DNA from 4 places in the Vreelandella venusta genome. Region 2 is predicted to be linked to each of the others. Evidence: predicted binding sites of a transcription regulator. Region 2 holds the regulator's gene; each other region holds the start of a gene.
The links. Region 2 encodes sigma-54, which starts transcription at its own class of promoters, with help from an activator protein. Its sites were predicted from a motif close to TGGCACNNNNNTTGCTNT; they were not measured.
Positions count from the first base shown of each region.

Region 1: the regulator sigma-54 is predicted to act here: its motif matches at 2,219-2,236, upstream of IR195_RS19425 (P-II family nitrogen regulator).
Region 3: the regulator sigma-54 is predicted to act here: its motif matches at 3,192-3,209, upstream of IR195_RS04645 (NarK family nitrate/nitrite MFS transporter).
Region 4: the regulator sigma-54 is predicted to act here: its motif matches at 3,785-3,802, upstream of IR195_RS14335 (choice-of-anchor L domain-containing protein).

Region 1 covers NZ_CP065135.1:4,221,652-4,227,697, reverse strand. Annotated here, with positions in the region: gene IR195_RS19435 (TonB-dependent receptor) at 1-1,411, opposite strand, end outside; gene IR195_RS19430 (accessory factor UbiK family protein) at 1,611-1,952, opposite strand; gene IR195_RS19425 (P-II family nitrogen regulator) at 2,300-2,638, shown strand; gene IR195_RS19420 (ammonium transporter) at 2,684-3,931, shown strand; gene glnK (P-II family nitrogen regulator) at 4,135-4,473, shown strand; gene IR195_RS19410 (ferredoxin--NADP reductase) at 4,602-5,378, opposite strand; gene IR195_RS19405 (LysR family transcriptional regulator) at 5,562-6,046, shown strand, end outside.
Region 2 covers NZ_CP065135.1:2,623,950-2,629,995, reverse strand. Annotated here, with positions in the region: gene yjgA (ribosome biogenesis factor YjgA) at 1-133, opposite strand, end outside; gene pmbA (metalloprotease PmbA) at 230-1,570, shown strand; gene IR195_RS12715 (HPr family phosphocarrier protein) at 1,642-1,911, opposite strand; gene rapZ (RNase adapter RapZ) at 1,958-2,872, opposite strand; gene ptsN (PTS IIA-like nitrogen regulatory protein PtsN) at 2,947-3,417, opposite strand; gene hpf (ribosome hibernation-promoting factor, HPF/YfiA family) at 3,422-3,730, opposite strand; gene IR195_RS12695 (RNA polymerase factor sigma-54) at 3,829-5,244, opposite strand; gene lptB (LPS export ABC transporter ATP-binding protein) at 5,350-6,046, opposite strand, start outside.
Region 3 covers NZ_CP065135.1:975,879-981,924, forward strand. Annotated here, with positions in the region: gene IR195_RS04635 (SDR family oxidoreductase) at 1-204, opposite strand, end outside; gene IR195_RS04640 (nitrate regulatory protein) at 281-1,567, opposite strand; gene IR195_RS04645 (NarK family nitrate/nitrite MFS transporter) at 1,683-3,035, opposite strand; gene IR195_RS04650 (patatin-like phospholipase family protein) at 3,337-4,356, opposite strand; gene IR195_RS04655 (CZB domain-containing protein) at 4,461-5,558, opposite strand; gene IR195_RS04660 (murein L,D-transpeptidase catalytic domain family protein) at 5,787-6,046, opposite strand, start outside.
Region 4 covers NZ_CP065135.1:3,041,529-3,047,574, forward strand. Annotated here, with positions in the region: gene rnr (ribonuclease R) at 1-744, opposite strand, end outside; tRNA gene IR195_RS14320 (tRNA-Leu) at 991-1,077, shown strand; tRNA gene IR195_RS14325 (tRNA-Leu) at 1,181-1,267, shown strand; tRNA gene IR195_RS14330 (tRNA-Leu) at 1,311-1,397, shown strand; gene IR195_RS14335 (choice-of-anchor L domain-containing protein) at 1,623-3,674, opposite strand; gene IR195_RS14340 (DNA/RNA non-specific endonuclease) at 4,346-5,209, opposite strand; gene IR195_RS14345 (Lrp/AsnC family transcriptional regulator) at 5,272-5,547, opposite strand; gene IR195_RS14350 (high-potential iron-sulfur protein) at 5,803-6,046, shown strand, end outside.

The sequences.
Region 1 (6,046 bases), 1.6 Mb from region 2:
CGCTGGCATTCAATAGCGTGGCTTCGTAATCGTTCTGACCGCCGGGAATACCCTTGAAATCACCCACTTCGACATCCATATGCTGCTGCCGCAACCCTGCGGAGAGCTTAAGCGCCTCGGTAGCTTGCCAGTCACCTTGAACGAAGCCGGAAAGCCCGTCCACTTGATAGCCTGGATAGCGGGGCTCAACGCCCGAAGCCTGCTGCACCAGCCCTCCGGTAGTATCTGATACATCGGTATCGAACAGCATCTGGCTGGCATCGAATTTTTCGCGATCCAGGTCGAGCCCATAGGTCAATGAGATGTCATCACCCAGGCGCGACTCAAACAGCGCTTTAATACCGCTTAAATCAGTATTTTGTTGCGATGCACGAAACTGCAGGCCATCCGAGATAGGGTAAGGAAAGGCCTGGAAGCTGGATTCCTCTTCTCGGTGGAAGGCCTGTAGATAGAAGTTTTGCCCCCACAGATTAGCGTGGTGATAGTTGACGTTGACCAGCTTGCGGTCGGTTTCCGGATCGCGCTGTGAACGGTAGCCGTCGCGAATCTCGGCATCGTTCAAGTTGGGCGTGGCTGCGTCGAGGTTGGGAAAGTAAACCCCCCGGTTACCTTCGTAGCCGGAACGATACAGCTGGGCGCCCAGTTCCAGGCTCTGTTCGTCAGTCAAACGGAACGAGAGGTTGCCCAATACATCAATGCTGCGATTGTCCTGAAGGTCGGTCTGGGCAATATCGGGAAAGATCTCTTGGCCGCCGCCGTCGTAGTGACGGCCGTTGTCCACAATGGAGGTGCCCAGGTAGCCTTGAACCCGCTCGTTGCCGCCGCTGATTGATTGCGACAGACGTCGATCCATATCATCGCTGTTGTTGAAGCCTGTAGTAATGCCAGCTTCGGTGCGCCAGTTCAGGCCTTCTTCGCCTTTGCGCGTAATGATATTGATCAAGCCTCCCGTAGCACCGCCGCCATACAGGCTGCTGGCGCCGGAAAGTACTTCTACACGCTCAATATTGAAGGGATCGATGGCATCGAACTGACGGGAAAGCCCACGCGAACTGTTCAGAGATACGCCATCGATAAGCACCTGTACGCCCCGGCCACGCATGTTTTGCCCATAATTGGTGCGCCCTTGCGGTGCCAGATCCAGCCCTGGCACAAGCTGACCCAATGCCGTCTTTAGGTCTGCACCATTGCGGGTCTGCTGTTGCAGCATCTCTTTGTCAATCACCCATACCGCGCCAGGTATCTGACTGATCTGGGTCGGAGTGCGGGAGCCGACCACCACCAGGGTATCTTCAGCGTTTGCGTTTAGCGTGGATCCAGACGTTGTGTTTTGGGCGAAAACAGCGCCGGAAAAGCCTAGTAATAGACCCGTGCCAATGAGTGTAGCCGTTGAAGAAGACCAGTCAGACATGGTGAACAATCCGCGAGCAGTTAGGGAATAAGAGGCGGAGAGTATCACCACAACAGTCAAAGTCAATGATATTGATTCGTGTTTATTGATTCATGTTTGTTGATTGGGCAGGACGCTCATTACGTCATCAACATCAACCTATTAAGCCACCACTTAGTCGGCAATAGGCGTCGTCAACCTATTGCCGTCCGTTGTGGATTTAGGCGGGCTTGCTATCCTCTGAACCATCACTGCTCGGTTCAGGCGTGGGGGCGGGTGGTGCTTCTGCTTCGATGGGGGATGGGTGCGTTGAGGTAGAGGCTTCAACGGCGGCTTCAAGGCTGGCCACTTGGCGCTCTAAGGCTTCAACGCGTGAGCGGGTGCGCTGCAATACATCCATCAAAATATCAAAGTCTTCCCGTGACACCAGCTCCAGCCTGTCAAAGGCACCGCGTACTACTTGCTGTACGCCTTTTTGAATATCTTCAGGGGCTTGGGACGCGTTCTGTAAACGATCCCCAATTTGCTGGGCTAAACGGCTAATGCGATCTTGAGGCGCCATCGCTCTCTCCTTAAATGACCACGCATAAATGTTCACTGCTTATTAATAAGGATACGCAACCCGCTGCCGATACGCATGCATCGTTTGCAAATTAGCCTCTGGTCTCTCTTTCTCGGCGGCGTGCATCGAAATAGAGCGCCGCGTTTTTATTAATGTTCTTTTATGGTGCAAGCGGGTGGTGGCGGCGACTGCTAAGTCTTCCTTGCCACCGAATAGCCTTCGTTTTTATAAAACAACCTGCTGACTTATAAGAAAAAAAAATTGGGTGGCACGGTATGCGCATTAACGAGATAAGCAGTTAAGTCGGGCGGCATTGCCGCTACCTAATCCAGCAGGGGAGATCCGGGATGAAACTCATCACCGCTATCATCAAGCCATTCAAACTAGACGACGTTCGTGAAGCGCTCGCTGACAACGGCGTTCAGGGCATCACGGTGACTGAAGTTAAAGGCTTCGGTCGTCAAAAGGGGCATACCGAGCTGTATCGTGGTGCGGAGTACGTTGTCGACTTTCTACCCAAAGTAAAAGTTGAAGTGGCCGTAGACGACACCCGGCTAGAGAGCGTATTGGACGCGATCTGTAGTGCGGCTAACAGCGGCAAGATCGGTGACGGCAAGGTGTTTGTGACACCGCTTGAGGACGTTATTCGGATTCGGACAGGCGAACGCGGTGCAGACGCCGTTTGAAGCTGTTTTTTCGGATCATTTCTATAGTTCAACGGGGAACTTAAAATGAATGAGTTGACTGATCTGAGCTACGCGCTCGACACGTTTTACTTCCTAATTTGCGGCGTGCTCGTCATGTGGATGGCTGCTGGCTTCTCAATGCTTGAGGCTGGTCTGGTGCGTTCGAAAAATACCGCCGAGATTCTGACCAAAAATATCGCGCTATTTGCGATTGCTTGCACCATGTACTTGCTGGTGGGTTACTACATTATGTATTCCAGCAGCGCGGGGGGCTTCCTACCCAATCTTGGTTTCTTAATTGGCGCTGAAAACAGCATGGATGCAGTAACCGCAGGCGGTGAGGATGCACCTTACTACTCTATGCGCTCTGACTTTTTCTTCCAGGTCGTGTTTGTGGCCACTGCCATGTCGATTGTGTCTGGTGCGGTTGCCGAGCGCATGAAACTGTGGGCATTCCTGGCCTTCGCGGTGGTGATGACAGCCTTTATTTATCCGGTGTCTGGCTACTGGACATGGGGCGGCGGCTGGTTGTCTGAAGTCGGCTATTCCGATTACGCGGGTTCCGGCATTGTTCACTTAGCCGGTGCCGCGGCTGCCTTAGCGGGTGTCTTGGTGCTTGGCCCACGTAAAGGTAAGTACGGTAAAGATGGCTCTATCCACGCGATTCCAGGCGCCAACATGCCGCTGGCCACACTGGGTACCTTTATCCTTTGGATGGGTTGGTTCGGTTTCAACGGTGGCTCTGAACTGAAAATGTCTGACATCAGCTCTGCCAACAACGTTGCTCAGGTGTTTGTTAACACCAATGCGGCCGCTGCCGGTGGCGTGCTTGCCGCACTGATTCTTGCCAAGCTGTGGTTCCGTAAAGCGGACCTTACCATGGCGCTTAACGGTGCACTGGCTGGCCTTGTCGCGATTACTGCGGATCCTCTGTCACCCTCTGCGCTAGGCGCTGCGGTGATTGGGGCGGTGGGTGGCTTGATCGTTGTCGTTGCAATCGTCACGCTGGACAAGCTGAAGCTTGATGATCCCGTCGGCGCTATCTCGGTACACGGTGTGGTGGGTATCTGGGGCGTGCTGGCGGTTCCGATGACCAATGGAGACGCTTCTTTCGGCGCACAGCTGATCGGTATCGTTGGTATCTTTGGCTGGGTATTCGTTGCCAGCCTAGTGGTGTGGTTGGTGCTGAAAGCGATCATGGGTATCCGCGTTAGCGAAGAAGAAGAGTATGAAGGTGTCGATATTGCTGAGTGCGGTCTTGAAGCCTATCCCGAATTTAGCGTTAAGAAATAAGCTTACGCTAATTAAATGAGCTGGCGTGCTCTTTTGGCCTCCCCTAGCGGGAGGCCTTTTTGCCTTCGGGCATTGTTACAATCCATTGGCGCTGATTTTTTATTCTCTGCCTGTAGCGGTGTATGCTTAATGCTAACGGGCTTGGCTATCAGCAGTGTCCCGCCAACCTTTAATAAAAGGCCACCAAGCTAGAGGATGTCGCAATGAAATTGATCTCAGCCATTATCAAGCCGTTTAAGCTTGATGACGTACGCGAATCGCTCTCTGATATCGGCGTGCAGGGCATTACGGTAACGGAAGTGAAGGGCTTTGGCCGTCAGAAAGGTCACACAGAGCTGTATCGTGGTGCCGAGTACGTGGTGGATTTTCTGCCCAAAGTGAAGCTAGAAGTTGCGGTGGATGACGATATGGCGGAGCAGGTTATTGATGCCATTACGCAGGTTGCCAATACCGGCAAAATCGGCGATGGCAAAATCTTTGTCATGCCGCTGGAGCAGGTGATTCGTATTCGTACCGGCGAAACCGGCAAAGACGCGGTTTAATCGCGACGGGTGTTCGCAGCTTAAGGTTACCAAAAGCCCCGCTAAACTATCGGTTTAGCGGGGCTTTTTACCATAGCTTAGCAAGTGATTTTCCTGCCTTCGACTTGCTACTCTTTACCGTTGACGCCTTACTTCTCAACAAAGGCGCGTTCAATCACGTAATCACCCGGCTCGCCCATCCGCGGGGAAATATTCAGGCCCAGTTCGTCTAACAGTGCGCTTGTGTCGTCGAGCATGGCGGGGCTGCCGCAAATCATCGCGCGGTCTTGGCGCGGATCAATCGGCGGAAGACCGGTGTCTTCAAACAGCTTGCCGCTGCGAATGTGATCGGTCAGTCGTCCCATGGTGTGGAATTCTTCACGGGTAACCGTGGGGTAGTACACCAGCTTTTCGGCAATCTCTTCGCCTAAATATTCGTGAGCAGGCAGCTCTTTGGTAATAAAGTCGGCATAGGCAAGTTCAGATACTTCGCGCACGCCATGCACCAGTACCACTTTTTCAAAGCGCTCGTACACTTCTGGGTCTTGGATCAGACTCATAAACGGTGCAAGGCCTGTTCCGGTGGAAAGCATGTAAAGGTTGCGGCCAGGCAGCAGGTCATCGCATACCAGCGTGCCCGTAGGCTTGCGGCTGACCATAATTTGGTCGCCAACTTGAAGATGCTGCAAGCGCGAAGTGAGTGGGCCATCGGGTACTTTGATGCTGAAAAATTCCAGGTGGTCTTCGTAGTTGGGGCTGGCAATGGAGTAAGCGCGCATCAACGGTTTGCCGTTCACTTCCAGGCCAATCATCACAAACTGACCGTTTTTGAAACGTAGGCTACGCTCGCGAGTGGTGCGGAAGCTGAACAGGGTGTCGTTCCAGTGGTGAACGCTGAGGACTTCTTCCAGGGCAAACTTGCTCATGCTAACTCCTCCAATGGGCAGAGTGGCCTAAGCCTTGTCTGCCATATTCTAAAAAAGCATAAAAAATAGCTAAATATGTTGCTACCAATTCTAAATAAACCGCAATATATCTGTTAAGCAAATTATACTGATAACACTTATCTAAAAAATAGATATGCTGTCAAAACAACAGAGGTTGCCTCTATGCATTACACCCTGCGCCAGTTGGAGGTTTTTGTAGCCGTCGCCCAGCATGAAAGTGTTTCTCAGGCGGCGCGTGCCCTCGCTATGTCCCAATCTGCTACCAGTACGTCGCTAGCGGAGCTTGAGCGTCAATTTGACTGCCAGCTTCTCGACCGCATGGGAAAACGACTGAAGCTTAATGCGCTGGGCTTCCAACTGTTGCCAAAAGCGGTGGCCCTGCTGGACAGAGCCGAAGAGGTAGAGGAGCTGTTGCGTGGTCAGCAGGGCGTAGGTGCGTTGGATGTGGGCGCAACGCTCACCATTGGCAACTATCTAGCCACTCTGTTAATCAGCGATTTTATGCAGCGCTATCCCGGCAGTCGGGTGCGGTTGGCGGTGCGTAACACGCGCCACATTATTGAGAGCGTGCGCCAGCACTCGCTTGATTTAGGGCTGATTGAAGGGCAGTGCGACGACGATATGATTATTAGCCAGCCATGGGTAGA
Region 2 (6,046 bases):
GTTCGGCAGGTTTCATCGCGATAAGCGTTTCGCCAAGCGCCTGGAGAGCATGCATTTCCCGCTTGAGCTGCGATTTACTGGGGCGCTCTTCTTGTTCATCAATATCGAAGGGCTCGGGACGTTGCTTAGGCATACTAGAACTCACTAATTAGTTTCGTTTGCAGCATTATATCAGGCTGCGACCACAACATTGATCCGCCAATGCGATTCAGGCGAAAAGGAGGCCAAAATGGCACAAGCATTTGATGCAGCGGCCCAGCAGGTGCTGTTAACACAGCGTGCTGAAGAGGCGCTTGCGCTGGCAAAAAAATTAGGCGCAGATGCTGCCGAGGTCGGCGCTAGTGTAGATCAAGGCCTTGGGATAAGCGTGCGTCTTGGTGAAGTTGAAACCGTCGAGCTTTCACGTGATCAAGGGATTGCCGTTACGCTATATGTTGGGCAGCGCAAGGGCAGTGCCTCATCTACTGATGCCAGCAGTGCGTCAATTAAAGCCACGGTAGAGAAAGCCCTGGCAATTGCCCGTTATACGGGTGAGGATCCTGCCGCAGGGTTGGCAGATGCATCGCTAATGGCAACTGACCTGCCTGACCTTAAAGTACATTATCCATGGGCGTTGACGACTGACGAAGCAATCGAATTGGCGCTGGCATGTGAGCAAGCGGGGCGTGACGTAGCGGGTATTCATCAGTCGGAAGGTGCTTCGCTATCCAGTGGTGAGGGAGTGCGAGTTTATGCTAACAGCCACGGTTTCCTCGGCACCCAGAAAGGCAGCAGCCATTCGCTTTCCTGCATGCTGATTGCACAGGATGAGAAGGGTATGCAACGCGATTACGATTATACTTCGGCTCGTAATCCCGCCATGCTTCGTGATCCTGCGGAGGTTGGCCGCGAAGCGGCGTCACGCACGCTACGTCGGTTAGGCGCTCAGCGGCCGCCAACAGGCACCTTCCCGGTGCTGTTTGACCCGTCGCTTTCCAGCGGCCTGGTAGGTCACTTAATGGGAGCGTTGGCAGGTGGGGCGCTTTATCGCGAATCCTCTTTCTTATGTGATCGTTTAGGTAGCCCGCTATTCCCGAGCTGGTTTGGCTTGGAAGAACGGCCTATGGAGATTGGAGCCACGGCTAGCTCGCCGTTTGATGCTGAAGGCGTTCAGACTCGTAATAATCGCTTTATTGATCAGGGTAGTGTCGCCAGCTATATGCTGTCTGCTTACAGTGCGCGGCGCTTGGGCATGCAATCGACAGGGAATGCCGGTGGGGCGCGCAATTTACGTCTGTTGGCGCCGCTGACGCCGCGAGATGATTTGCTGAAGCAGATGGGGCGTGGCATTTGGGTGACTGAACTAATGGGGCAGGGGGTTAACGGCGTGACTGGGGACTATTCACGAGGCGCTGCAGGCTTCTGGGTAGACAATGGCGAAATACAGCATCCCATCGAGGAGTTCACTATTGCCAGTAATTTGAATAGCATGTTTGCTGGCTTAGTTGCAGTCGGTGATGATACCGATACCCGTGGCAGTATTCACACGGGTAGTTGGCTAATTGATGCAATGACCGTCGCTGGTAACTAACAACTTGCCTAACGGCTCAGCTAACACGTTGGCTGACGCTGTTTTACTGATGTTAGTACTCTTCACTGATGTTAGTGCTCTTCGTCAAAACGCGCGTCGAACAGAGCTTCAATCGCCTCTAGTGCTTGTTCGGCGTCGTCGCCTTCCGCTTGGATTCTAAGTTCAGTGCCACAAGGAGCGGCCAGCATTAACAACGACATAATGTTGGCCGCATCTGCCATTTGCTGTTGCTTGTAAACGTGAATCTTGGCCGAAAACTGTTGGCCACACTTGACGAGTTTTGTCGCTGCGCGAGCATGAAGGCCGCGCTGATTAGTGAGCGTTAAGATTCTTTCTGGCACTCTGGTTCCTTTTTGCCGAGTGGGGTCGTGAAGAAAAAGGCGTTGCTTATTGCGCGTTTGTTGAAGGCGGGGATGTGGAAGGCTGCTGTTCACTGAGCGTGTACTGCAGGCCTAGCTCACGATGACGGAGTTGAACCTCTCCCGCTTGTTTCACCAGCATTTGCGCTAGTTGTTCCACCATAAAGACAGAGCGGTGCTGCCCACCGGTACAGCCAATAGCAATCGTCATATAGCTGCGTTGGCTATTTTGGTAAGCGGGTAGCCACTTTTCCAACCATGTCTGGATATCATTGCGCATTTCTTCAACGACGGGATATCCCTTCAGAAAGTGGATGATATTGGCGTCACGGCCAGTGTATTGGCGCAGTGTAGGATCCCAGTACGGGTTTGGTAAGCAGCGCACGTCAAAGACGAGATCAGCATCAAGTGGGACGCCACGCTTATAGCCAAATGACTCTAGTGTCAGCGTTAATCTATCTTCACGCTGTTGAGCAACCTGATCCGTTATCCGGCGACGCAGGTCATGAACCGACAGACGTGATGTGTCGATCATCAGGTCAGCAAGATCACGGATGTCTAGCAGGGTTTCTTCTTCTTTATTGATGGCCTCTTCGAGCGTCATGTCACTGTCACGCGTCAGGGGGTGGCGACGACGCGTAGCTGAATATCGCTCAAGCAGAATTCGGGCATCGGTGGTTAGATAGATAACCTGAAAGTGAATGCTTTTCTGACGCAAAGATTCGAGCATTTTTGGCAGCTGCTTTAGTGCAGCAGGCAAATTGCGCGCATCAATGCTTACCGCTAGTTGGGGACGTGCCCCTTGCTCACGAAGCTCATCCACCAGAGAGCTGAGTAGCATGGCCGGCAGGTTATCGATGGCACAATAGCCAAGATCTTCTAACGCTTGTAAGGCGATAGATTTACCGGACCCAGAACGGCCGCTAATGATCACCAGTTGCATAGAGTGTCTCTTGGCATGCCAATAAAAATGAAGGTAAATGTTGAACTTGTAGGCAGTGTCTAACGGTGGACCGTTTAGCTAACAGGTTGTTCACGAATTTTTGCTGTTATAAGGTCCAATAGCTCACGTTGGCTAGCCGCTCTACGAAGCTGCTGACGTGTGTCAACGCTGTTCATAATGGACGCCACTTGCCCTAGTAAGGCTAAGTGCGTGTCGTCCGCTTCTTCGGGTACTAAAAGTACGAAAACAAGGTCGACGGGGTCGCCATCAATAGCATCGAAGTCTACGGGCTCAGCTAGCTTTAAGAAACCAGCAATAGGTGAGCTACAGTGAGGGCTACGAGCGTGAGGAATAGCAACGCCGTTGCCTATTCCAGTGCTGCCCAAGCGCTCACGACCTATCAGGCGGCTGAAGACTTCTTGGCTATCTAGGCTTGGCGTATTTTGCGCAATAAAGGTGCTGAAAAATTCCAGCACCCTTTTTTTGCTACCCCCGGGGACGTCATACAGCACGCGCTCCGGGGGAAGAATGGTTTCCAACGTCATTGAGTTAACGCACGCCGGCGCCTTGGGCGCGAGCTTGTGCTTTTTCCTTGTGTTTAACGAGTTGACGGTCAATTTTGTCCGCTAGTGCATCAATTGCAGCGTACATATCATTGTCTAATGCTTCTGCGTGTAGATCGGCTCCGGCAGCATGCAGGGTGCAGGCAGCCTGTTGACGCTCCTTCTCAACAGATAAGGTTACTTGTACGGTGGTGATGTTGTCATAATGGCGCTCAACGCGTTCCAGCTTCTCATTTACATAGTCACGCAAGGCGTCAGTCAGATCTACGTGATGACCAGTGATATTTACTTGCATTGACGTGCTCCTTATCCATCGGACTGTTCTTCGATTGTAACCCTTTTTGCGCTATTGCAAAGCCCCTAGACGGACTTTGTCTCGTTAGCACTGTTTTATTAGCGTAAACGGCGGCGCTCGCTTGAAGAGGGAATACCCATTGATTCACGATATTTGGCCACCGTTCGCCTTGCTACTTGAATGCCACCCTCTTCCAATAGCGCCACGAGGCGGCTGTCTGAGAGGGGTTTTCCGGGCGGCTCATCTTGTACCAGTTTTTTGATTCGCGCTCGGATGGCAGTGCTGGAGTGATTGTCGCCGCCATCCTGGCCACTTACTTGGCTTGAGAAGAAGTATTTGAGCTCGAACACGCCACGCGGAGTATGAATATATTTCTGGGTGGTGACCCTGGAAATAGTAGATTCATGCATTTCCACGGCATCTGCGATATCGGCTAAGATCAGCGGTTTCATGGCTTCTTCACCGTGTTCCAGAAAGCCTATCTGGCGAGCGATGATTTCTCGACCCACCCGCAGCAGCGTATCATTTCGGCTTGAAAGGCTCTTGATGAGCCAGCGAGCTTCCTGAAGATGCTCTTTTAAAAATTGGTTATCTTGACTCTTGTCAGCCCGTTTGATGAGGCTTGCGTAGTCAGGTTGAATGCGCAAGCGCGGCAGCGCCTCTGGGTTTAGCTCCAGGTGCCATCCTTCGTGGTCATGGCGGACGACTAAATCTGGCGTTACGTAGCTGTCATCTGTGTCGCCAAAGGCACTCCCAGGGCGGGGATCAAGGCTGCGGATCAAACGAATGACGTCATCAAGCTGCTCATCATCCAGACTTAACCGTCGCTTTAGCAGGCGCGCATCATCTTTACCGAGCGCTTCAAGAAATTGACGCACTAGCCGCTTGGCAGGCATCAACAGCGGTGTATCTTCGGGGAGTGAGGCGAGCTGCAGCATTAAGCATTCTCGCAGGTCGCGAGCAAATACACCGGTGGGTTCAAACTGTTGAAGACGCAGCAGGGTTGTTTCAACTTCACGCTGGCTAAGGCCTTCATGCCCTTGGGCTTTAAGTCCTTCGCGAATGTCATTGAGCGGCTGTGTGAGGTAGCCGTTGGCATCCAGTGCATCGATGAGGCTTTCAGCAATGGCATGGTCGCGTGGTGAAAAATCTGTCATGGCGAGTTGCCAAAGTAAGTGGCCATGTAAACTTTGACCAGCGGCTTGACGCTCAAAGTCTGGCCCCTCGCCACTGGCACCATGGCTACCCAGGTCTTGATAAGTGTCTGACCAGTCACTGTCAGTAGAGAGCTCGTTAGGAATGCTTTCGGACCACTCAGCTTCCTGGGGCTCGCTAACGGCCTGCTCGCCGAACTCGTCTTCCTGCTCAAGCATGGGGTTGGCATCAAGCGCTTGCTGAATTTCTTGACGGAGGTCCAGCGTTGATAGCTGTAACAGGGCTATGGCCTGCTGCAGCTGAGGTGTCATGGTCAGCTGTGTACCGATACGCAATTGAAGAGAAGCTTTCATGACCATCTGAGAACCACTCGTTAATCAGAAAGCTCCACCCTAGTGCGAGTTATGGCTTGGTGCAAGTGCAATAAGTATGCCACCCATACTATTTTTTCTGCAGGTGGCTGTTTACAGGCGGAAATCAGCCCCCAAATAAACGTCTCTTACCCGTTGGTTGTTGAGAATTTCCTGAGGGGGGCCGCTGGCGATGATATGGCCGTCACCTACAATGTAGGCAATATCGCAAATATCTAGTGTTTCTCTGACGTTATGGTCGGTGATCAGTACGCCGATATGGCGTTTTTTGAGTGCTCGAATGATCGTTTTAATATCGCCTACTGAGATCGGATCAACGCCGGCAAACGGCTCATCAAGCAGAATAAAGGCAGGCTCTGTCGCGAGGGAGCGTGCAATTTCAACACGTCTACGCTCTCCGCCTGAAAGACTCATGCCGAAGTTGTCACGAATGTGAGTGATGTGAAAATCTTCCAGTAGCGACTCAAGGCGCTGCTCCCGAGCGCTGCGATCGAGTTCTTTGCGAGTCTCCAGAATTGCCATTATGTTATCGGCGACGGTCAGTTTGCGAAAAATAGAGGCTTCCTGGGGCAAGTACCCAATACCTGCCAGTGCACGTTCGTGCATGGGGGCGTGGGTCAAATCAAGCCCGTCGATGCCTACCTTTCCAGCATCAGACTTTACCAAACCGACAATCATATAGAAGGATGTCGTTTTGCCCGCGCCATTGGGGCCTAGCAGTCCTACCACGCTGCCTTGAGATATCTCTAGGTTAATATCCTTAACTACACGGCGGCGTTTATAGCTTTTG
Region 3 (6,046 bases), 1.6 Mb from region 2:
CATTGCTTGCTGTTGCGCCATGTCGGTGACATCCAGCGCACACGCCAGCACGTTTTCTGGGCCAAGCTCCTGGGCCAGCGCAGTGAGTTTTTCGGTAGAGCGGGCGGCAAGTATCAGTTTATAACCTTCACGTGAGGCTGCTCGCGCGGTGGCGGCACCAATTCCACTTGAGGCGCCAGTGATCATTAGGACACGGTGCTGCATAGCGTGTGCTCCTAGCTCATTCAGGAAGGGGAGATATTAGAATGGCTAATTGCCCGCAGTGTTGCAAATAGCTGTTTCAGCTTGGGTGCGTGTGTTCGTCTTTGCGTTTGAGCATAGAGGAAAGATCGAGTATTGACTGCGCCATATCGGCCATGCTTTTACTGTGATCCATCGAGGTTTTACGTAAAAAACGGTAAGCCTCTTCTTCGGTCATTTCCTGGTGAGCCATGATGAGGCCTTTGGCGCGTTCGATGAGCTTACGTTCACGCAGGGCTTTGCGGGTATTTTCCAGCTCATCACTGAGCCCTTGAAGGTGGCTCGACTGGGCATGGGCAAGCTCAATTAGTGAACGTCCTAATGGAGAGGTTAAAGCACTAGCTGTCAGCTCACCTAATGGTTGTGTATCGCTTAAGGCAAGAAGCTGTTCACAGGGAGCAAGAGTAGGCTGGTTAAGAGGTGTTTTAGCTTGTTCTAACGTCGCATGCACTTGAGCGATTTTTTGATGACATAACGCCGTTAATTGGTGGTTTAGGGTGTCTTCAACGGCTTTGATGCTATCAATGCGTAATGTGGTTAGGTCGTACCATGTTTCACTAAGCGTTTTGTTTACGCGGCCTTCTTGATGAGAGTGTTGGCAGGCATGTTGGTAAGCAATATTGCGAAGCTGCTGAATCCCATCGAGTGTTCGCGGTGAAAGAGTCTGCAGCCAAATAAGCTCAGCCTCGGATGAGGCAAACTCTTCAAAGGTATCGAAGCAGCGTTGCTGATCGCGTACTAATTGGTGAATCAATTCGCGATGGGCATCGTCGAAATGCCCATGAGTAAAGCCAAAGGCACCACAGGCACGCTCTTGCCCAGCGAGTTCTTTGCCTTGCATAAGGTGGAAAATAGCCACTAGTGCGCGAGTGATATCCGGGTCTACTGAGGTATCTGCTGCTTCAAATACAATGGCGAGGAGTCCACTAATTAAGTGGTTAAAGGCTTGGGTTGCCGCATCGGGAGAGATCGCAAACGAATGTATGGCTTGTCGTAACGCGTTTAGGTCATCCAGGGCAAGCCACACCGCCGCGATCCGCCTGAGTAAGCGTGCTGCTGCCTGTGGTCGTGCTTCTTCGGCAAGTGCTTCTAGCCGCTGGCGCATAACGGTCTCGGCTTCTTGGCTATGTTGTACAAATTCCTTCCGCCGAGAGGCAAACCGTTTACCTTGCGAGACAAGGTAAATCGTCGAAGCACCTCGTTCACGCTGGAGCGCATGGATAAAACCGCTAATGTCGCCAACGATCTCTGAGGTGGTGGCTAAATGGTGCAGGCTATCGATATCGCACCGAAGGGCGGTTAAGAGTAGTTGTTGGGCTGTAGACATAGTGGTTTCCTTTTACTCCCCGCCTGAGATGAATTCCCCTCTGTTGCGATATGTGCCGCGAAAACATGTCGTAAAAAATCATCGCGGATAAAGCATCCAGAGGGGGAAGTGAGTGCTAACGCAGCGAGAGTGCGCCTGCGTTCGTATCGTTGCCAACCGCATCACGATAGGCAGTTGCTTCTTCAGCTTCTGTGGCATCGCTGAAACGTACTACCAGTACACAAGAAGCAAGCACTAATACGGTAATGCCCAGGTAAAAAAGCCCTTGCTGATAACCAAGACTTTCACTCCGGAACAGAAAGGCGGCGGATACGGCACCGACATTTCCACCCGCCCCCACGATACCGGCAACAGCACCGAGTGCTTTTTTATTGATAAAGGGCACCACGCCAAATGTTGCTCCTTCGGCCATTTGAACAAACAGGCTAAAGACCAGCATGATGCCGATTGCGAGGCTTAAGACGTGCATTTGTGAGAAGGCAATGAGCGCTATTCCTTCACATACTAAGGCGATAAACAGCCAGCGGACTCGACCTTTTAAACCGCCTTGTTTGGCGAACAGATCTGAAAAGACGCCGCCAAGGGTACGGGCAAAAATATTCATTAGGCCAAATAAACCAGCGATTAAACCAGCGGTCGCCAGGGTCAGATCAAATTTGTCGAAGAAGTAAATAGCGGCAATATTATTGATGGTTAGTTCGACGCCAAAGCAGAGCCCGTAAACAATAAACAGCGCCCATACGCGAATATCTTTTGCTGCGGTCAGAAAGCTGTGTACAGCGCTATTTTCACCTGTGGCTTCGGGTAGTTCGCCGCGGGCGCGCAGGTCGCTAAAGTTGCCATCGGGAGCATCTTGGGTAAACAGCCAATAGCCAATCCCAGTAAAAAACAGTACGACACTAGGCACCACCATTGCCAAGCGCCACCCTAGCGTTTCACTAACGCCAAGCATTAGTAGACCTGAGAAGATCAACGGCATCAGGATTTGCGTCGTACCGCCGCCCAAATTTCCCCAGCCAGCACTGGTCGCATTGGCGGTGCCAACGACATTCGGAGCAAACATCATCGTGGTGTGATATTGGGTGATCACAAAGGATGCACCGATGGCGCCGATGGCCAGCCGAGCGAGTAAGAAGGTCTCAAAGCTATTGGCAAAACCTATGCCCATAACGGGCACAGCGCCCAGCATTAACAAACCGGTATAGGTTTTACGAGGCCCAATTTTATCGCACAGTACGCCAATGAGCAGGCGGACAATAACGGTAATAGCAACCGAGGCAATAATGGTATTGCCGATTTGCGTTTGGGTGAGTGATAAGTCTTCACGGACCACCGCCATCAGTGGCGCGATGCCAAACCAACCAAAAAAACAGATATGGAACGCGAACCAGGAGAAGTGGAACGCGCGCATTTGAGGGGTAGAGAAGTTTAATAGCCGAATGCGGTTAGCTTTATTGCGAATGTCCATGGATGGCCTCACAGAGCACGATACGAGTGGGTCAAAACATGGCGCTTGGAAAGGCGCTATGTTGTTAACGAGAACATGCCTTCGCCATTGAAGGGCAGGTTCGACGCACTCGTACCCGTTGGGCCTGGTCCACGCCTACCATCATTCAGTAAGAGTTAAGCAAGTAGTTCGCCATAAGATTATTTTAATTTTAAAATCAGTTTCTTATGTTTATTTTTTTGATAGGTGGAGCGTTGCGGCAAGCGGGTAATGCACCAAGGTGGCGCATCTGCAGCAAAGGCGTGCGGCACGTCAGTGCTGATTATTCGTGCAAATAAACAGCGTCAATATCCAGTGTTGAGCGTTCACCTATCGACTCAAAGTGAGTTTCTAGCCAGCGCTCGGCGGCATCGCGCCCTTGCTCAAACAGGTAACATAGGAATGCCCACTCTGAGTTCATTTTGCTCGATACCGAGAGATCCTCTAGCGCCTGTTCGCCACTGATACGGTGGAACAGAGCTTGCTGATAGCAGTTTTCGATACCCTGTTCATCCAGTGTGCGCTTAAGCACTGCAATCATGCGTATTTCTTTAATCAGGGCTGAATTAAAGGTAATTTCGTTTAGTCGATTCATTATGGCTGAGGCAGATGTGGGTATTTCTTCTCTGCTGATGGGGTTAATCTGCACCAATAGAATGTCGCGGGCGCTGCACTCTTCCATTAAAGGGAACAGCGCTGGGTTACCCATATAACCGCCATCCCAGTACGCTTCACCCTCTATCTCAACGGCTTGAAATACAAATGGCAGGCAAGCAGAGGCCATCACCGCATCCACACTCATCTCTTCGCGGCGAAAGACGCGCTGTTTTCCAGTGCGAACGTTAGTGGCGGTCACAAATAGCTTAAGCTGCTCACAACGTCTTACACGTTCGAAATCAATATGCTCGGCAATAATGTCGCGCAGTGGATTAATATTGAGAGGGTTCAGTTGGTAGGGGGACACCAGACGGCTTAAAAGGTCCATGGCCACATAGCCCGGTGAATGATCGAGAGACCAGTTTCCGGTAAGCACATCAAGTGGTGAGCGGCGAATTGGGCTCGCCATCCCTGCTCGACTAACCGCTTTCCAAAACTGGTGTAACGCTTGGCGAGCTGTCTCTTTATTACCGCGGGTGAGGGCATCTGCCATGACCACGCCATTCATTGCGCCAGCGCTTGTGCCACTGATGCCCTCTATGTCGATACGGTCATCTTCAAGTAGGCGATCGATGACTCCCCATGTATAAGCACCGTGGGCTCCACCGCCCTGTAAAGCGAGATCTAGCTTTTTGATCTGCGACATTGCTTTCCCTGCTGAGTGAGTGATTAAAAGCGCAGTAACCCACTCAGCATGGCATAAAAGGGCGTGATATGTGTACGCCTGCTAGGCAGGCGCACAGCACGCTATCAAGGTGAATCTGCTAATGGCGAAGGGCGCCCATTTGAAAGGGGAACCTCATAAACAGCATGTTCCATCAATTTATCAAGCTGGAGCGCTAGCTGGCTGCTGGCTTCTTCCATCATGGCCAGCGCCGCAAGCTGGCCATTGTGATCACCTTGTCGAGCAAACTTAAGAGCTTCTAAACCGCTTTCATGAAAACGCTTATGGGGTGCCGCCAGCGCTTTGTAAGCCTCGGTATGCTTATAGCGATGACCGTCACCCATAAAGTACCAATGCCCAAGCGTGCAGTGCTGGTGATCTTCTAAGCTCTCTTCCAGATGAGCAGAGAGTAGTTGACTATAAAGGCGGCTTTTCCATACCGCATGCTCGAGTTTGGCGGCGTGTAAATAAGCCGTGGTTGTACTGTGGTGTATGACCTTATACATATGGCGTGATTGGTCTATCAACTGCTCAATGACCTGTTCTGCTGCTTGGGCAGCGCTGGTGAGTGCCTTTATTTCCTGCTGCTGATAATCTCGGATCTTTGCGTCTTCATTGACTTGCAATGCAGTGCGCTCGACCCACTGTGCTAGCTGATGTGCTAATTGCCGTGAGTGTTCTGATAACTCCTGCAGGTCCTGCACAATCGCTGGCATGCCTGCCGGTTGTTCATGAAAGTGGGCAACTTCCAAAGCCGCAGTAATCGCTAGCGCTTGTGTATGGCCTGCATTGTGTCCTAATTCGACACTCAACTGGCGTATATCGTGGAAGGCTTGCTCTGTCACTAAAGGGGACGATAAATACGTGTCTGTTTGCTGGCAGCGTTGGCGATGTTGTTGCAATGTTTGTGCGCTTTGCTCGGCTTTATGGAGACGCTCGAAGGTGTCTGTGAGTGTCGATTGCTCGGCAGCAAGGTGCTGAGCATGCACTTCTACGCCCTTGCTCAATGAGCAAAGCATGTCCGCGCCCCTGGCCTGAAGCATGCTGAGTGACTCAACTGGCGTCATCAAGCTGATCGCGCGACAACTGTGACGCTTTTTTTCAGCATCCAGTTGGGCATTCAATGTTGCCACTTCCTGCTCTAGGCGATGGATAGTTTGATACGGGTGCATAAAAGCAAACATGGCCAGTACCTGCAAAATAGTAAATAGTTTTGTGATGTTTTGTCACAAAGTATTGCAGGTAGTTGCTGTGCTTGCCGGAGTTACCTTATATTAATGATAAAAACCAGCCTCTTGTGTTTTATGAGTCTATGTTTCTTAATGTATTTGGATCAGTCTTAAAGACCAGCCTAAAGGCTGGTCTTACACAGTGAGCAGCTTCGCCGCTCGGCAATTTTGCTAGAAAGATGATCAGCGTTGGGCTAGATGGCGAGCATTGTCGTTTGGGCAGCGCAGAAACTGCGATGTTGCTAACCACTCTTCATCCGGATAGTAGGCAAAGACATACTGGTTCTCTTTTAAACTGTCGATAAGCGGATAAGTGATGTCTTCGCGTACGGCAGGGCAGCCGTGGCTACGTCCGAGTCTACCGGTCTGGGCGATAAAGTCGTCGCTAACATAGTCAGCGCCATGAATCACAATTGCTCGCTCAAACGCGAGGTCGTTCACCT
Region 4 (6,046 bases), 420 kb from region 2:
TACTTCTGGCGGAAACTCAGCGGGGATATCGTAGCTACGAATCGCGATATCTATTTCCATGCCAGGATCCATTCGCTCGCCCAGCACTTCGATAACCTCGCCGACCGGCTGAACACGTGTGGCCGGCTGCTGAACGATTTTTGCCGATATTACCTGGCCGTCTTTTGCGCCAGCGCTTGCCGTATGAGGAATGATAACTTCCTGGGTAATACGTGGATTTTCAGGAATCAGCACACCAAACTCAGGTGAGTTACTACGGTATACACCCACAATTGTTTGGGTATTGCGCGCAATCACATCGGCAATAGTCGCCTCATCACGGCCGCGGCGGTCGCGACCACTAACGCGCGCCAGCACATGATCGCCGTGAAAAACTCGGCGCATCTGACGTGGCGGCAAGACTAAGTCTGGTTTTTTTCCATCATCACGCAACAGGAAGCCAAAGCCATCTCGGTGGCCCATCACCTTCCCTTTAATAAGATCAAGCTTGTCAATTAGCGCATAAGCGCCACGACGATCGCGCAGCACCTGACCATCACGTTCCATGGCAGCCATACGACGGCGAATAGCTTCGAGATGATCTTCATCTTCAATGCCGAGCATGCGGCTCATATTTTCGTGGGTTATTGGCTTGCCGTACGCTTCCAGGGCAGCTAATAAATATTCGCGGCTGGGCGCAGGATTATCATACTTTTGCGCCTCGCGCTCGGCGTGCGGATCATCACTCAACGTCCAGTACTTCATGCGATCAACATCCTTGATTGCGTTTGCGGGAGGCAGACAATTTGCGCAGGCGCAGTGCGCTGCGGGCGGGGGGATTCAGTCATTGATCGACTGAAAAACATCATGTTTGGTTTGGTCATAACTGCATTATAGCGCTGCCCGCCCAATCACCCAACCATCTAGCACGGCAATTGTACGATTTTAATGATAAAAAACAGTTACCGGGTCTTGCATTTAAGCGTGGCCTCGGTATCATACGCGCCACTTGCCCAGATGGCGGAATTGGTAGACGCGCTAGCTTCAGGTGCTAGTGTCCGTATGGACGTGGAGGTTCAAGTCCTCTTCTGGGCACCATTTTATATCATGTCATCCCCTTTTGATGATGTAAAACGGTGTAGCAGCAAGCAGTACTATTTAGCAATAGTACTGAGAAAGCATCAGCAAAACGTTTGTATTCGCCCAGGTGGCGGAATTGGTAGACGCGCTAGCTTCAGGTGCTAGTGACCGTATGGTCGTGGAGGTTCAAGTCCTCTCCTGGGCACCACGCGAATACAAACAGCAGTAAGATCAGTAGCGAAGTATGATATGCCCAGGTGGCGGAATTGGTAGACGCGCTAGCTTCAGGTGCTAGTGACCGTATGGTCGTGGAGGTTCAAGTCCTCTCCTGGGCACCAACACTGTAATGTTATTGACTCCCCCTCTCCCTCCTCATTTACACTTACCTCCCCTCTGACGTTTAAATCTCATATCTACATATCATGCTCATATCTACCTGTCATGCCTCGATTCCCCTAGAGCGTTGGTGCTTGTTGGGCTGAAGATAAATAAAGCGACTACTCTTCTCGACCGTCGTCATTTTAGGAAGAATAGCCGCTTAGATTACGAACGAAGTTGCACTATCAGGCGAAGATAAAGCCTTCCGCCAGATACTTACTGTGCATTTCGTCGGATGAGGCGAAGTAAGCCATTACATCGCCCTGGCCAGCCTGCTCAGTGACCAGCACCTCAGACCAGTACTCAAGCCCTTCTGCATCGGGCGCACGGTCAAAGGTATTGTTATAAAGCACCATTAGGAAGTCATCAGCGTCTAGGTTATCACCATGCTCGCTGACAAACTCTTCCGATGCTAAGAAGTAGTCAGCCACCTCAAACAGACTGCTACCTTCGTCACGAATACCGGACCAGTACTCCAACCCTTCGGCATCCGCCTCGCGGTCAAACGCCATCTGGTAAAGCGCCTCAATAGCCGAAATCTCGACGCTATCGATTGCTTCACCCAGCTCCACAGAAACAACTGCTGATGCTGCTGCGCCTTGGCTACCGGCAATTGAATACTCGAAAGTATCGATAGCTGTTTCACCTTCTGCCAAAGCAGTAAACGCAGAACCTTGGTCATAAGTGAAGTCGCCATTTTCCTGCACAATCACACTCGCACCGGAGTCCAGCGTCATTGCCGTATTGAAAACAACATCCTGGCCATCAATGGCAGTGATGACAATTGCATCGTCCCCAGCTGCCTGATCAGCACCATTACCATTATCAGCAAACAGGTTGCCACTGGCCAACCAGCCAAAATGACCCGCTAGATCATCATTATTAGCCACTGGCTCTGGCTCTGGCTCTGGTTCTGGCTCTGGCCCTGGTTCTGGCTCTGGCTCTGGTTCTGGCTCTGGCTCTGGTTCTGGCTCTGGCTCTGGTTCTGGCTCTGGTTCTGGCTCTGGTTCTGGCTCTGGCTCTGGTTCTGGCTCTGGTTCTGGCTCTGGTTCTGGTTCTGGCTCCGGAGAAGTCTCATCAAGGGTGATCGTGGTTCCATCTTCAGCTTGTGTAAATACAAAGCTATCTGGATCATCCAAGTCAGCAAACGTCAGCGTCGTATCATTTTCCCCGTCCTGATTAGAATCAATATCTAAAATCACTGACCCAAGGCTAAATGTCACATCTGACACATCAAAAAAGCTATCTTTAACAACTACTTTGTCATTCGTCTCAAAGCCAACAATGACATCACCATTCAACTCAGCAGTACTGCCTGTGACGATGTTTGCCTGCTCATTCAACGTGACTTCTTCTGCAGCCACGGTTGTAGTGACGTTACCTTCAGTATCCGGAACCAATGCACTTAGCACACCACCGCCCGAGCCTCCCCCGCTAATCAGAGAGAGATCAGATACAAAAAGCCCTGAATCCAGAATGAGATCACCAGTATCAGCGATACCAATCTTGATGGTATTTTCGCCTTGCTGCAGGGGAGCACGAACGACAATCTCTCTGCTGAAGCCGTCCCACTCAATTGCATAAGGAGAACTAAGTTGGTTGCTATTATCAACAAATACACCTGACTCAAGGTTATCTGAAATAACACTTAGCGGTTTATCCGTCGCAGCAAACTCAGCGTAGTTAACGCCGTTGACATATAAAGCAGCAATATCTACATAGTCACTGTCAACAAATTCTGGGAACTCTTCTGAGCCAAATACAAGGCTTGCACGAAGTGTATCCACATCCGGGTCATTAACATTTACCGTAAACTCAATCACTGACGCATCGTTTGTGCTACCCGCTCCTGGGAATGCTTCAAGTGCCGTTTCGGTTAGATCTGAGTCTCCTGGCTCTCCGTGATTTACACTATCCCCAGTCGTGGTATTCTCTGAGCCTGGGAACCCACCTGTCGACAACATAATACCCTGACCATATTGGTAGGCTGGCAACTCAAAACCTTCTTCTGGCAGAATTTCAAAGTTATCAACCCAAAACGCAGCATTACTTGAGCCGGTATAGGTAACGTTAGTTGCTAGCCCCCCTCCCAGAACTTTGTTAACTGCATCAGCTGCAATATCTGAAGCTGTAGCCTCTTCCGCCTGAGTCATTAGATCGTGGAAACTTAGATAATAACTCGCCAACAGTTCATCATCCAGCGCGGAAAATTCATACTCTTCTTTTTTTACAGTCACTTACCTATCCCCTCCAGTACTGATCCATTAGCATGATTGCTCAGAACACACCGCATAAATATATGCTTAATCAAGAGTGAAGATGTATAGCCCAAATGGGCATTCAAATATTAGCAACAACCATGCCACTACCGCCATATCAACCTGTAAGAATAATTAGTCTAACTTAGACAAAATACATAAAATTCAGCCCACCAAGAAGTTCAGATTGAATATGGCTTGCCAGCGAGCGCTTGTGTTATGCCAATGTAGCTATGATGTAGCTATCCACGTCACGTAAAAACGCTTGTCGTAGTCACGAGGGGGAATGGTTGATAATGCCTAGAAAGAAGTGCTGGGTAAGTAGCTATCTTTTTTTATGATCGTTGTTTATTTTGAGACAAGTGTTCAAATAAGTTCTGGGGCCTCCATGCAATAAAAACGGCTACTCTATCTCAACACGAGTCAAGAAGAAGAGTAGCCGTTTAAATTACTGTCCAAGTTGCACTATCAGGCAAAGATAAAACTTTCTGTCAGCCCATCAGCATCCATCTCGCTGTCAAACACCCCTAGCCAGGAAGAGCTAGGCGAGACAGATAGACGAGACAGCTAGACGAAAGAACTAAACGAGATTGTCGTCGCGTTAAGCCTATGTCCTCGAAAGCACTTTGACTTTAAATGCTTTGACTTTATTACTGGAAACGCCCAGGACGTCGCGCTACTTCTTCTAGCGCCCAGCCTTGAGTACGCAATTGCCCTTCCAGAACAGCTTCACGCTCTGCCGCTAAATCAGGGAAGAAATTCAGCCCTGTGCGCGACTCTATCTCATCGATAGTCACCAGATAATCGGCTAACGACTCATTACCACGAACGTCCTGCGGCATAATAAAGGCAAGCGCCAACGGCGCCTCTTCATTCGGCACAACGATAATCTTATAAAACGCTTCTGGCACTTCCACAAAACCAACGCGATTAAACGCATTGTCCATGAAGTGCTCAGGAAAAATAGGCCCAGTAATCACCTGCAAGCGATCAAAGCGCGGTGCAAAATGGTCCATCACCGACTCTTCAAGGCGCTGCCAAAGCTGGCGATTCAAGTTAGGCCGCTGAGGCGTCATATTACTCATCAAGAAGGTATCGACCTGAGCGTTACGACCATGCACCGCTGCAATGGCATAGTTAGGTGCTAAGTGTCCGCGATCATAACCACTGCCGGAATAGCTATCAGTACCTACTGGCCATAACGTGCGCCAGTCAGCTTTAAAATTAGGCCGCGGGCCAATACGAGTATCATCGGGCACCGCTTCGACTTGATAGCTGACCCAAAGTGGGTTTACCCGCACATCAGACCATCCCGCTAAAAAGCCATCGTTTCTCAGCACACGGTGAAATGTTGTTAGCTGAAACCCATCCCAGGTAGGCACGCCCATCCAGGTATAATCATCCTGATGCTGACGCTCCTGAAACTCCCAAAGCCCCGTTCCTACTACGACAAAAAGCACAGCGATACCCAGGCGTTTTCCCCGACGACGCCAGCGCGAAAGCGATTTTCCCAACAGCCTTACTCCCTACAATAATGATTCTGCATCCTGCTTTTTTATATCAGCTAATTTGCCGGTTACCAGCCCAGGGAAAACATCGTTTCTAGGTCGTGACGGGAGTGTACCTGCATCGCATTGAGTGTTTCGGTATCGCTAATACCCTCGACAGCATTTAGTCGTTCTGTGACCAGTTCAGCAAGGCTTTCAAAATCAGGGGTACGGGCTATCGCGACCAAATCATAGCGACCACACGTCGAATAGACTTCGCTAATACCGTCTACATCAGCAAGGCGCTCAGCGACTGCTTTTACCTGGCCTTTCTCAGTATTGATTAAAATCACAGCGTTTTGCATAGCACCCCCAAAGTAGCGTTAACAATCTAATCAGCAACCAGAGGCGAGTATAACAGGCTGCTTGCCAAGACCAAGCACCGCTCAGTGACGTGGTTAATTGTCGCGCTTTTCATAAGGTTATTCGCACTAATTTTGAGCATGCGCTAGCATGGCTTAGAGAACTCCGGTTTCTTAGTTTTGTCGGAGTATTAGAGGTGGATCACCACCCAACAACATAAGCAAAAAAACGTCAAACCGTGACGCTAAGGAGACACCATGGCTAATCAGAGCCGTCGTAAGTTCATGCGTAATAGCGTAATGGGCCTAGCCGCCCTGCCATTGGGTGTAGGTATCCTGTCAAAGACTGCTTTTGCCCAGGAACTGCCGCGCCTTGATCCCTCCAACTCTACTGCCCAGGCGCTTAATTACGTTGCGGCAGCCAGTGACGCAAGCGACCATCCAGCCTATGAGGAAGGTGAGTTGTGTTCAAATTGCATGTTCTTTAATGCAGAAACTGAAG